Regions from separate parts of the Streptomyces akebiae genome, predicted to be linked through region 4. Evidence: riboswitches for the same ligand, from Rfam matches in the RefSeq annotation. Region 4 holds a riboswitch; each other region holds the start of a gene.
The links. Region 4 has a riboswitch for cyclic di-AMP ahead of K1J60_RS16725 (C40 family peptidase). Riboswitches for the same ligand answer to the same signal wherever they lie in the genome.

Region 1 (3,253 bases), 2.2 Mb from region 4:
AAGGCAACCGCATGCTCTCCGGGAACGGTCGACACCGTCGCCCCCGTCAGGCTCCCGCCCTCCTCGTCGCGGCCGGAGTGACCGGCTCGGCCATCGCGATCCCCCTGCTCGGCGCCACCGGCGCGAGCGCGGCCAGCGGAACCACCTGGGACCAGGTGGCGGAGTGCGAGAGCGGCGGCTTCTGGAGCGCGGACACCGGGAACGGACGCTACGGCGGCCTCCAGCTCACCCAGGCGAACTGGGAGAAGTACGGCGGCCTCGACTACGCGACCAGCGCCGATCAGGCCAGTCGTTCGCAGCAGATAGCCGTCGCCGAGAAGGTGCTCGCCGACCAGGGCGTCGGTGTCTGGGCCACCTGCGGTCTGCTCCACAACCTCGGCGGTGACTCGGGTTCCGCCGACGTGGACACGGGCGTCGCGGGCGACTCGACGGATTCGGATGACCCGTCTGGTTCATCCGATTCGTCCGGTACATCGGGTTCGTCTAGTTCTTCGGATCCATCCGGTTCTTCCGGCAAGGTCGACGGGGCCGACTCGGCAAAGTCCGCCGACTCCACCGACTCCGACGCCTCGGGCGACTCGACCTCCGACGCCTTCGAAGGGTCCACCAAGGCCAGGACCGGTACGGGCGCCGACGCCGACTCGGGTGACTCGGACGGCTCCACGGCCTCCGAGGGTTCAAAAGCGGACAAGTCGGAACAGAGTGATGGCTCTTCGGCTGACGAGGGTGAAGGCGGCACCGGTCGCCATCGCGGCGCCAGTGCCGACGAGAGCGCCTCCGGCGCGGAGGTCGGCGCGGACGTGACCGACGGCTCGCGCGCCGCCGACTCCACCCCCTCCGGCCGTCACGCCTCCCGCGGTGGCGACGCGGCGCGGGAGGCCGCGGACGGCGCCTACACCGTCCGCGCGGGCGACAGTCTGACGCGGATCGCGAACTCGCTGGACCTGACCGGTGGGTGGCGCGAGCTGTACGCCGAGAACGAGGGCACGGTAGGAACCGACCCGGACCTCATCCTTCCCGGTCAGACCCTCGAAGTCGGTGCCGAAACGGGCGAAAAGTAGCGACAGTTCAGGTCACTGTTCGCCCCTGAATGCCCGTTTTGATCTAGGTGGGAGATGAATCACAGACCCCCTGATCGTCTTTGAAATCCGGGCAATCACGTGTTTACGGTCGTGACCGCTCGCCACAGCGGGCCCCTGCGGTCGGTACGCCGAATCCTGCCAACGGCCGCAAGGAACAGTCGTCGCGTCAAGCGCCGTAGGCAGGAGCGGGGGACCCAAGGTAAGTGCCGGGTCCGGTGGTTGCGGCCCTTCGGGGGCGTACGTCCGGAACCGGCTCGGGGTGAAGCCGCGCGACGTGAGCCGAGAGGCGAGCGTGCGCGGCCGGGCAACTCAACCGGCCCGAACCCGACAGCTCACCTCGCAGGCGTCGGTGAGGGGATCTCTCCATGCTGTTTTCCAGCAAGGGCAAGCACCGTCGTCCGGCCGTTCTTCATCGGTCTGCTCGCGCCATCGCCGTCGCCGGTGTCACCGGCGCCGCCGCCATCGCCGCCCCGCTGATGGCCGCCGGCAGCGCCTCCGCCGCCACCGCCTCCGAGTGGGACGCCGTCGCCCAGTGCGAGTCCGGCGGCAACTGGTCCATAAACACCGGCAACGGCTACTACGGCGGCCTGCAGTTCTCCGCCTCCACCTGGGCCGGCTACGGCGGCACGCAGTACGCCTCCACCGCCGACCAGGCGACCAAGGCCCAGCAGATCGCGATCGCCGAGAAGGTCCTCGCGGGCCAGGGCAAGGGTGCCTGGCCGGTCTGCGGCAAGGGCCTGTCCGGCGCCTCGTACGACGGCGCCGCCGCCTCCTCCGGCTCCTCGGACTCCGGCTCCTCGCAGCAGAGCACCAAGAAGAGCACCGAGGACACCCGCGCCTCCCGCTCCTCCGAGCGCGCCACCGTCGAGACCCCGACCGGCAAGAAGGTCAAGAAGGGCGACGGCGAGTACAAGGTCGTCACCGGCGACACCCTCAGTGGCATCGCCGCGAAGAAGAACGTCAAGGGTGGCTGGGAGAAGCTCTTCGAGCTGAACAAGGACATCATCGACGACGCCGACTTCATCTACCCGGGCCAGCAGCTCCACCTGAGCTGACCCGCGGCGTCGGCGACGGTCGCCACACGCCTGCCGCCCCCACGGCCGTCCCCCACGGCCGGGCAGGCGGGGCCGGTTCGGCCGGGCCGAGAATTCGGGCCGCTTCCCGGCTGAACCACAGCCCGCTCACATCCGTGTCCTCCATAGTGAAGACCTCGTGAGGGCCGTCCCCCCGTCCCCACGGGCTCCCCGCCCCGGTGCGCATTCCCCCGTACGCACCGGGGCGGGGTTTTTTCATGCCCGGTCGCCCCGCCCGGGCCCGGCCGTTTCCGCGCCGCTCCGCCTTTCTGTTCACTTTCCGGCCCACCCCCCTTTGTTCCGGCCTGAAACAATGGGTACGGTCTGTCTGTCCACGGGACGGTCGGTCGGCTGCCGACGAGCCCGGGGCGGTTAGGCTCTAGTCGCAGGGCCCGCGGGCCCCGCAGTTCCGCGTCACATCCCATGAAGGAGATGCTCGTGCCGTCCATCGACGTCGTCGTAGCCCGGGAAATCCTCGACTCGCGAGGCAACCCCACCGTCGAGGTCGAGGTCGGCCTCGACGACGGCAGCACGGGTCGTGCCGCCGTTCCGTCCGGCGCCTCCACCGGTGCCTTCGAAGCCATCGAGCTCCGTGACGGCGACCCCAACCGCTACCTCGGCAAGGGCGTCGAGAAGGCCGTCCTCGCCGTGATCGAGCAGATCGGCCCGGAGCTCGTCGGCTACGACGCCACCGAGCAGCGCCTGATCGACCAGGCGATGTTCGACCTGGACGCCACCGACAACAAGGGCTCCCTCGGCGCCAACGCCATCCTCGGCGTCTCCCTCGCCGTCGCCCACGCCGCCTCCGAGGCCAGCGACCTCCCGCTCTTCCGCTACCTGGGCGGCCCGAACGCGCACCTGCTGCCCGTTCCGATGATGAACATCCTGAACGGCGGCTCGCACGCCGACTCCAACGTGGACATCCAGGAGTTCATGATCGCCCCCATCGGCGCGGAGTCCTTCTCCGAGGCCCTGCGCTGGGGCGCCGAGGTCTACCACACCCTCAAGAAGGTGCTGAAGACCAAGGGCCTGTCCACCGGCCTCGGCGACGAGGGCGGCTTCGCCCCGAACCTGGAGTCCAACCGCGCCGCCCTCGAC
Region 2 (3,253 bases), 1.2 Mb from region 4:
TACGCGCCTTCTACGAGCGGCACGTACGCCCCGCGACGGCCACCGCCGTGGTCGTCGGCGACCTCACGGGGGTCGACCTCGACGCGCTGCTCGGCGACACCCTGGGCGCCTGGACCGGCTCCTCGGCGGCGCCGCGCCCCGTGCCGTCGGTGAGCGCGGACGACACCGGCCGCGTGATCATCGTGGACCGCCCCGGTTCCGTGCAGACCCAGTTGCTCATCGGCCGGGTGGGCGCCGACCGGCACGACCGCGTGTGGCCGGCCCAGGTGCTCGGCACCTACTGCCTCGGCGGGACCCTCACCTCCCGCCTGGACCGCGTCCTGCGCGAGGAGAAGGGCTACACCTACGGCGTGCGGGCGTTCGGCCAGGTTTTGCGGGCCGCGCCCGACGGTTCGGGCATCGCGATGCTCGCCATCAGCGGCTCCGTCGACACCCCCAACACCGGGCCGGCGCTCGACGACCTGTGGACGGTGCTGCGCACCCTCGCCGCCGAGGGCCTGACCGACGCCGAGCGTGACGTCGCCGTGCAGAACCTCGTCGGGGTCGCCCCCCTCAAGTTCGAGACGGCCGCGGCCGTGGCGAGCACGCTGGCCGACCAGGTCGAGCAGTACCTGCCGGACGACTACCAGTCGACGCTGTACCGCCAACTCGCCGCCACCGGCACCGTGGAGGCCACCGCCGCGGCCGTGAGCGCCTTCCCGGTGGACCGTCTGGTGACCGTCCTCGTCGGGGACGCCGCGCAGATCGAGGAGCCCGTCAGGGCCCTCGGAATCGGCGAAGTCACCGTCGTCCCGGCCGAGTAGGGGCTGACCGTACGGACGCGTGTCAGTGGGGCCCTGGTGACGGAAGAGTCACCAGGGCCCCCGTTTGTCCCTATTGATGGCGGAGGTTGCGTGTCTGACCTGTGGCGTACGCAACAAATCCTGTGATCCGTTTGTTATTTCGAAGACGGCCCACTTAGCGTCGGTCCGGCTGTTCGTCAGAAGTTCGCCGCAGCCGCGGCACCGGACAGTCATCGCCGAGTCCCCGCATGGCGCGAGCCAGGGGAGCCGGGGACCCATCACAGTCCCTGGGGTGAATCGGGTGCCCTTCGCGGAGCGACGCGAAACGAGGGGTAGCCGTAGGAGACCTTCCTGCTCCGAACCCGTCAGCTAACCCGGTAGGCGAGAAGGAAGGAAAGGACCAGCCACTTCATGGCGTTCACCCGCGCCCCCGGGAAGCACCGCCGTCCCGGCCGTGTGCAGCGCACGACCACGAGGAACGTGGGCGTAGCCGCTCTCACCACCACCGGTGTCCTCGGCACTCTGGCCGGCCCCGCGCTCGCCGCGGAAGAGCCCGCCGTCGAGCAGACCGGCCTGAACCAGATCATCACCCTCGGCGACACGGTCGCGGACCAGGTCGACGCCCAGGCCGTGGCCCAGCAGCAGGCCGCCGAGGTGGCCGCCGTCAAGAAGAAGGCGCAGGAGGAGGCCAGGAAGGCCGCCGCCGAGAAGGCCGAGCAGGAACGTGCCGCCGCCAAGGAGCGCGAGGAGATCAAGGCCCGCGCCGCCCGCGCGGCCGAGCGCGAGCGCCTCAACGCCTACGTCGCCCCCATCAGCGGCTCCTACATCTCCACCGGCTATAAGACCGGCGGCGCCGTCTGGTCCTCCGGCAGCCACACCGGTGTCGACTTCCACGCCGCGTCCGGTACGGCCGTCGTCGCCGTCGGCTCCGGCACCGTCGTCGAGGCGGGCTGGGGTGGCGCCTACGGCAACAACATCGTCATCAAGATGAACGACGGCACGTACACCCAGTACGGCCACCTGTCGTCCATCGGCGTCTCCGTCGGCCAGACGGTCACCCCCGGCCAGCAGATAGGCCTCTCCGGGGCGACCGGCAACGTCACCGGCGCCCACCTGCACTTCGAGGCCCGGACGACGGCCGAGTACGGCTCGGACATCGACCCCGCCGCGTACCTGCGCTCGCACGGCGTGAACGTCTGACGCGCTTCCGACGCTTCGCAGGAGGCCCCGGCTCACCGAGCCGGGGCTTTCCTCGTTGTGCGTACCTGCTGCGCAAACCTGTTGCGACGCACCTCTTGTGACGTACCTCCTGTCCAAAAAATATCCATGGATTCCGGTCCGCCATCGGAAATTCCGGCTCTCTGCAATAGAGTCGCTGGAACACACGTCAATCATCGACGTTTCACGGGGATTAAGGCGGAGGTCGGTCATGCGTATTCCGGCGCACTCGGTATGCACGGCGATCCGTGATGACATCGTCGCGGGTGTCTACGAGCGCGGCAGCCGGCTCACCGAGGAACTGCTCGCCCGCCGTTACGGCGTCAGTCGGGTGCCCGTGCGTGAGGCGTTGCGCACGCTGGAGGCCGAGGGCTTCGTGGTGACCCGTCGGCACGCGGGCGCGTGCGTCGCCGAGCCGACCGAGCAGGAGGCCGCCGACCTGCTGGAGATGCGCATGCTGCTGGAGCCCCTGGGGGCCGCCCGCGCCGCGCAGCGGCGTACGGAGGCCCACCTGAAGGTGTTGCGGGGCCTGGTCAGGCTGGGCCAGGAGCGGGCCAGGAGGGGCAACAGCGAGGATCTGCGCTCGCTGGGCGGCTGGTTCCACGAGACGCTCGCGCAGGCCTCCGGCAGCCCCGCCCTGACCTCGACACTCGCCCAGCTGCGGCACAAGATCGCCTGGATGTACGCGGTCGAGGCGCCGGCCGACCCCGTGGAGTCCTGGGCGGACCACGGCGGCATCGTGGACGCGGTCGCGCGCGGCGACAGCGACCGGGCCCGGGCGATCACGTCCCTGCACACCGAGCGGGCCACCGCCGCGCACCGGCTCCGATTTCCGGCCGGGGCCGGCGGGGCGGAGCGGCCGGAGCGTGTGAGGACTTCGCAACACCCCGTAAACATGCCGAGCCTGCGGCATTAACACAGGCGCCGTATACAAAGAGGGAAGAATTCCGAAGGGCATTATTTCTGCTGCCCGCAGAACGGAAACCGGACGGAAATGCGAAGGGCTCGCCCGATAAATCGGACGAGCCCTTCGGTGTGTCTGCGGGGCGGCTTTTCAGGCCTTTCCGCTTCGGTTACCCGGTCGCTCAGACCGTCTCGGGGAGTTCTTCGAGCCCCTCGGCGACGAGCTTCGCCAGACGGTCGAGCGCGGCGTCCGCGCCCTCGGCGTCGGAGGCGAGCACGATCTCCTCGCCGCCCTGGGCGCCGAGGCCCAGGACCGCGAGCATGGAGGCCGCGTTGACGGGGTTCCCGTC
Region 3 (3,253 bases), 4.9 Mb from region 4:
CCCCGCATACGTACGTCCTGTACATTTTTGACAGAGTCGATCAGAGGAGGCGTGTCCCATGCCCGCGAACCGACCGTCGGCCCGCCAGGTGCTGCCCGGGTTCACCGAGCGCACCACTGCGGGTCACCGAACGATGGATCCGTACTCGAAGTTGCTGGAAGAACGGATCGTGTTCCTCGGGACGCAGATCGACGACACGTCGGCGAACGACGTGATGGCGCAGTTCATGCACCTCGAGCACCAGTCGCCGGACCGCGACATCTCGCTGTACATCAACTCGCCCGGCGGCTCGTTCAGCGCGATGACGGCGATCTACGACACCATCCGCTTCGTCACCTGCGACGTGGAGACCATCTGCCTGGGGCAGGCGGGTTCGGCCGCCGCGGTGCTGCTCGCGGCGGGCACGCCGGGCAAGCGGTTCGTGCTTCCGGGGGCGCGTGTACTGATCCACCAGCCGGCGGTGGCCGAACGGATCGAGGGACAGGCCGACGATCTGGCGATCCAGGCCCAGGAACTGACGCGCAATCGCCGCAGGCTGGAGGAGATGCTCGTCCGGCACACGGGCCGGAGCCCGGAGCGGATCAGCGCCGACATCGAGCGGGACACGTTCCTCGACGCGGAGGCGGCGGTGGAGTACGGCCTGGCCGATCGGGTGATCCCGAGCCACAGGACCACGCGCACGCTCCCCGGCGCGAGGTGAGCCGTCGATGCTCCCACCCGAACTGCCGCCGTTGCCCGCGCTCACGCGCGCCGAGGCCGAGCTGATCGACCGTTACCTGGACGTGGTCGATCTGCTCGGCCGGATCAATCCGGCCCGACCGGGCGATACGTACCGCGGGTTGCGCGCGGCGCAGGCTCTCGTCGCCAAGGCGACCGCTCTGCGCGACGCGCTCGAGCTGATGCACAGGCGCGGGGAGAACGAGGTGCACGCCCCGACGCTCGCGCGAGCCCTGCGGGTCCTGGACGGCGAGCGACGGGCGGGCCGGGTGGCGCTGCCGCCGGAGCCCGAGGACTCGCCGGCCTGAACCGATCCCGGGGCGCTCGCCGTACTACTGACGGGGCGTCCGGTCCAGGCTTCGTGCCGTCCGGACGGCCTACCGCGATCGACCTATCGGCCCATACGTCGTGAGGACCTGTGAAGTTGCGCAACATGGCTGGCACGAGGCCGGAACGCATCATTCCGGTGCTGGTGCGGACGTCCTCGACCGCCTGGACACACCAGCCGAAAATGCTCTGTCCACCCGAACGGGCGAGTGGTGAGTAAGACCACAAATCCGTGGTTCCGTTGGGATTTTCGGACGTCCGTGCGTCAAGATCCCTTCCTGACGACAAGCCCCCGCCGCAGCGGCGGGGCGATCCGGGTGGACGCCGAGTCCTGCCGCCGCCCGGATGACCGGTCGACAGGAGTGCATCGGCAGGAGTGGAGGACCCAAGCACGACGGGTCGCCGGAACGGTCAAGCCATGACCGCGCCGAGCAGCCCTTGGGGTGAAGCCGCGTCAGCGGCCGGGCAACTTCGCCAGCCCGAATCCGACAGGTCATCCTTCACAGGCGGCTGACGAAGGGTTGCGCATGACTGCGCTGAATCGTGTCCCGTCGCTGTTGACCCGGGCCGGCACGGCCTCGGCTCTGACCATCGCCGCTGTCAGCGGCAGCATCGTGGTCCCGGGCGTCGCAGCCGACGCCGAGGCCGCCACGGTGGCGTCGAAGGCACTCAAGGTCGCGGCTTCCAAGAAGGGCTCCCCTTACAAGTACGGCGCCACGGGCCCGAGCAGGTTCGACTGCTCAGGGCTGACGCTCTACTCGTTCAAGAAGGCGGGCAAGAAGCTGCCCCGTACTGCTCAGCAGCAGTACAACAAGACGAAGCACATCTCCGCGAGCAGCCGCAAGCTCGGAGACCTGGTCTTCTTCCACTCGGGCTCGAACGTCTACCACGTCGGTATCTACGCGGGGAAGGGAAAGATCTGGCACTCGCCGAAGACGGGTGACGTCGTCCGACTGCAGAAGCTCTGGACGAAGAACGTCTGGTACGGCCGGGTCCGCTGACCCACCGTCGGGGGCGGCTGAGTTCTCCGCCGCCCCCGGCAGGCGTGCGACCGGCGGTTTTGGATACACGTTCGACCATGGCCGACGAACGCACCCGTCCCGCACGCAACGAGACCCCCCTCGAACGCGCCGACCGCAATTTCTCCGAGCTGCTCCAGGAGTTGCGCGTCACCCAGACCGGGGTACAGATCCTCTTCGCGTTCCTGTTGACGTTGGCCTTCACACCGCGCTTCCCCGACCTGGACTCCGTCCAGCGCGCCACATACGTCGTCACCCTGCTGCTCGCGGTCCTCGCGGCGACGCTCTTCACCGCCCCGGCCGCCCTGCACCGCTCGCTCTTCCAGCAGAACGCCAAGCCCGTCATCGTCCAGGTCTCGTCCCGGCTGGCCACCGCGGGATTGATCGTGCTGATGCCGGCCTTCACCGGATCCGTCCTGCTCGTCGTGGACGTGACGCTCGGCCGGAAGGCCGGGATCGCCGCCGGGGCCGGCACCTTCCTCATCTGCCTGCTCCTGTGGGCCGTGCTCCCGAAACTGGTGGGCCGCCTCTCCGACCGCGACGACTCGACGACACGGGAACGGCCACGAACACCGGCGCAGACCGCGGACACACGGCCACGAACGCAACCGCAACCACGTCCACGTCCACGCCCACGCCCACGCCCACGCCCACGCCCACGGACGAGGATCTCGTCAGGTTTCCTGCGGACCGCCCGCGCTGACCGGCTGCGCGGGAACCGTCCACGGCAGTTCGATCGCTACGGTCTTACCGCCCTCCCGGGTGGGTCTGACGCTGAGCCTGCCGCCGCACTCGGCGGTCAGCCAGCGGATGATGACCATGCCCCGGCCGTTGTCCTGCTGGACGGCGGCCGGCAGCCGTTTCGGGAAGCGTGGATGGCTGTCGGTGACACCGATGCGCAGCTGCTCGTCCCGGTCGAGGGCGATGTCCACGGTGAAGGTGGGCGACTGACCGAGGGTGTGCTGGACGGCGTTGGTGGCGAGTTCGGACACGATCAGGCGCACGGTGTCCGCGATGTCGGTGTCGCCCGGCAGGCCCCATTCGGCGAGCACGTCGGCGACGTAGTTCCGGGCCGTGGACACCGAGGCGGGATCGCTCGGCAGAGTGACGGATGCTTCCAGGTGATCTGCCATGGCGAGGCGTCCCTTTCCCACGGGACCGGTGTCCGACAGGGAGCGGATGGTTCGACT
Region 4 (3,253 bases):
CGGCGACGTAACCGGTGATCTGCGCGCCCGCGCCGGCGTTGGTCCACAGGTTCTTCGGGCGGCGGGACTCGTTGCGCTCGATGACCGCGTTGGCCGCGCTCAGGATGGTCTGCGTGGAGCGGTAGTTCTGCTCCAGCAGGATCGTGGTCGCGTTCGGGTAGTCCTCCTCGAACTGGAGGATGTTGCGGATGGTCGCGCCGCGGAAGGCGTAGATCGACTGGTCCGCGTCACCCACGACGCAGAGCTCGGCCGGAGGTACGTCCCACTCGGCCGGCGGCACGTCCACCGGGTGCTCGGAGGTGCCGACCAGCTCTCTGACCAGGGCGTACTGGGCGTGATTGGTGTCCTGGTACTCGTCGACGAGGACATGACGGAAGCGACGGCGGTAGTGCTCGGCGACGTCCGGGAAGGCGCGCAGCAGATTGACCGTCGTCATGATCAGGTCGTCGAAGTCGAGTGCGTTCGCCTCGCGGAGGCGGGACTGGTAGAGCGCGTAGGCCTGGGCGAGGGTCTTCTCGAAGCCGTCGGCGGCCTGGGCGGCGAAGTCCTCCTCGTCGATCAGCTCGTTCTTCAGGTTCGAGATCTTGGCGCTGAAGGACTTGGGCGGGAAGCGCTTCGGGTCGAGGTCCAGATCACGGCAGACGAGCGCCATCAGCCGCTTGCTGTCGGCGGCGTCGTAGATCGAGAAGGAGGACGTGAAGCCGAGCTTCTTCGACTCGCGCCGCAGGATCCGGACGCACGCGCTGTGGAAGGTCATGACCCACATCGCGTTCGCGCGCGGGCCGACGAGCTGCTCGACGCGCTCCTTCATCTCACCGGCGGCCTTGTTGGTGAAGGTGATCGCGAGGATCTGGCCCGGGTGGACATGGCGCTCGCCGAGCAGGTGGGCGATGCGGTGGGTGAGCACCCGGGTCTTGCCGGAACCGGCGCCGGCGACGATGAGCAGAGGTGACCCGGCGTGCACCACGGCCGCGCGCTGGTTCTCGTTCAGCCCGTCCAGGAGGGCCGCCGCGTCGAGAGCCGGGCGGGGGGCACCGCCCCGGTAGTAGGCGTCCCGGTCCGGTGGCACGTCGAACTTCCCGCCGAACAGATCGTCCGGAAGCGGCTCCGGTACGTGATCGTCCTCGGGCGGCGGCGGGGGCTCCTCCGCGTGGCCGCGGGGGGCCTGGAGGTCCGCCAGGAAGCTGTCGTCAAAGAGGCTGCTCATCGCTCTCCGAGTCTAGGCGCCCCCACTGACAGCCAGGGGCCGCCCCGGGAAGTCCGCACGCACCACTCACCGCGTACACCTCACGACGGTGAGCGATCGAGCGTACCGCCCATCGCGCGGAAGAGGCTAAGGTCACGAAAACGTATCGGGCATATCGAACATCAACCTTCACACGGGCCACACGAGTTGGCTAGCTTCTTCTCTTGGGCCGTACGACACAACCGGCGAACGTCGCCGGGCCGCACGGCCTCCGCCGAATCCGGTACGCCGCTTGCGGCGCCGGAGCCGGGGACCCACCGACCTCTGGGGTGAATCGACCCGACCGCCGTACGCGGCAAGGGCCGTAGGGCAAACCTTCCGAAGCTTGCGCCCGAACCCGACAGCTAACCCGGTAGGCGGACAACGGAAGGAGACGCCGCACCATGGCGCCGCACCGCAAGCCGCGTCCGACCGGCCGGACGCGCGCGGGCATACGCACCCCCGCTCTCGCCACGGCCGCACTGACCTCCGTGGCTCTGCTCTCCCAGACGGCCACCGCCGCACCCTCCGCCGACGACAGGCCGAGCCTGGAGGAGGTCGAGAAGAAGGTCGACGACCTCTACCGCCAGGCCGGGTCGGCGACCGAGAACTACAACGCGGCCAAGGAGAGGACGACCAAGCAGAAGAAGAAGGTCGACACCCTCCTCGACGACGTCGCCAAGCGCGCGGAGAAGCTCAACGAGGCGCGGGAGGAGCTGGGCTCGTTCGCGGCGGCCCAGTACCGCACCGGCGCGGCCACCCCCGACCAGGCCTCACTGCTCCTGGCGGACAACCCGCAGGACTACTTCGACCAGAACCAGCTCATGGACCGGTTGACGGACCGTCAGAAGGTAGCCGTCGACGCGTACGTCACCCAGCAGGCCGACGCGGCGGAGCAGCGCCGGACGGCGAGCGACAGCCTCGAAAAGCTCACCGAGTCGCAGAACGCCCTCAAGACCAGCAAGGCCAAGGTCCAGGCGAAGCTCGCCGAGGCCCGCGAACTGCTCTCCACCCTCACCGCCGAGGAGAAGGCCCGGCTCGCCGCGATCGAACAGCGCGAGCAGGAGGAGGCCGACCGCAAGGCGGAAGAGCTCGCGCGGCAGCAGGCGGCACAGGCGCGCCAGGAGACGCAGAGCGCCCAGGAGACCCAGGAGGCCCAGGAGGTCCAGGGAGGGACCGCCACCGGCACGGAGACATCGCCGGGCACCACCGGGACCACAGCCCCGGTCGAGGACTCCACATACGCCTCGAAGGCCACCAAGGCCCTCGCCTTCGCCCGCGCGCAGATCGGCAAGCCGTATGTCTGGGGCGCCACCGGCCCCGGCTCCTACGACTGCTCCGGCCTCACGCAGGCCGCCTGGAAGGCCGCCGGGGTCGACCTCCCGCGCACCACCTACGACCAGGTCGAGGCTGGCACCACCGTCTCCCTGGCCGACGCCAAGCCGGGCGACCTCGTCTTCTTCTACGACAACATCGGCCACGTCGGCCTCTACATCGGCAACGGCATGATGATCCACGCCCCCAAGCCGGGCACGTACGTCCGCGAGGAGTCGATCTTCTACGACGGGGAGTCCTCGATCCACAGCGTGGTGCGCCCGGCGTAACCGGGGCAGGACAGGGGGCGCCGGTCCGCACGGTCGGCGCCATCCCGGGGATCCCGGCTCAGCCGTCCCGATGCCATCGCGGGCAGGACGGGCTCACACGGGGGCACTCAGGTCCAGAGCACCGCGATGAAGACGTTCGCGGTGGTCAGCGCGCCCACCAGGGCGAAGATCGGCTTCTCCACCGTCTCCTCGTCGCGTTTCACGTAGACCAGGCCGAGGATCACGATCAGCAGGGCGAGCTTGACGCCGATCTTGATGTTGTTGACGGGCTGGTCGTCCGCCTGGTTGAGACCGACGAGGAGGACGCCGGTGACGAGCATGGTGAGGGCACCGTGCAGCATCGCGGGGACGAAGCGGGCGGTGCCCTGGCCCATGGCCTTCATCTGGGTGAGGAAACCACCCAGGAGGGAGGCGATGCCGATGA

Region 1: linked by a shared signal. The riboswitch ahead of K1J60_RS26225 (LysM peptidoglycan-binding domain-containing protein) and the one ahead of K1J60_RS16725 (C40 family peptidase) in region 4 are both predicted to bind cyclic di-AMP.
Region 2: linked by a shared signal. The riboswitch ahead of K1J60_RS11630 (M23 family metallopeptidase) and the one ahead of K1J60_RS16725 (C40 family peptidase) in region 4 are both predicted to bind cyclic di-AMP.
Region 3: linked by a shared signal. The riboswitch ahead of K1J60_RS38205 (C40 family peptidase) and the one ahead of K1J60_RS16725 (C40 family peptidase) in region 4 are both predicted to bind cyclic di-AMP.

The regions. Positions count from the first base shown of each region.
Region 1 covers NZ_CP080647.1:6,071,577-6,074,829, forward strand. Annotated here, with positions in the region: gene K1J60_RS26220 (LysM peptidoglycan-binding domain-containing protein) at 12-1,061, shown strand; cyclic di-AMP (ydaO/yuaA leader) riboswitch at 1,244-1,443, shown strand; gene K1J60_RS26225 (LysM peptidoglycan-binding domain-containing protein) at 1,448-2,137, shown strand; gene eno (phosphopyruvate hydratase) at 2,594-3,253, shown strand, end outside.
Region 2 covers NZ_CP080647.1:2,696,752-2,700,004, reverse strand. Annotated here, with positions in the region: gene K1J60_RS11635 (M16 family metallopeptidase) at 1-803, shown strand, start outside; cyclic di-AMP (ydaO/yuaA leader) riboswitch at 1,007-1,180, shown strand; gene K1J60_RS11630 (M23 family metallopeptidase) at 1,194-1,982, shown strand; gene K1J60_RS11625 (GntR family transcriptional regulator) at 2,212-2,916, shown strand; gene K1J60_RS11620 (HPr family phosphocarrier protein) at 3,086-3,253, opposite strand, start outside.
Region 3 covers NZ_CP080647.1:8,784,391-8,787,643, reverse strand. Annotated here, with positions in the region: gene K1J60_RS38215 (ATP-dependent Clp protease proteolytic subunit) at 59-700, shown strand; gene K1J60_RS38210 (hypothetical protein) at 708-1,025, shown strand; cyclic di-AMP (ydaO/yuaA leader) riboswitch at 1,398-1,568, shown strand; gene K1J60_RS38205 (C40 family peptidase) at 1,572-2,045, shown strand; partial or broken gene K1J60_RS38200 (DUF6328 family protein) at 2,123-2,629, shown strand; gene K1J60_RS38195 (ATP-binding protein) at 2,738-3,196, opposite strand.
Region 4 covers NZ_CP080647.1:3,914,611-3,917,863, forward strand. Annotated here, with positions in the region: gene pcrA (DNA helicase PcrA) at 1-1,207, opposite strand, end outside; cyclic di-AMP (ydaO/yuaA leader) riboswitch at 1,463-1,620, shown strand; gene K1J60_RS16725 (C40 family peptidase) at 1,630-2,829, shown strand; gene K1J60_RS16730 (hypothetical protein) at 2,937-3,253, opposite strand, start outside.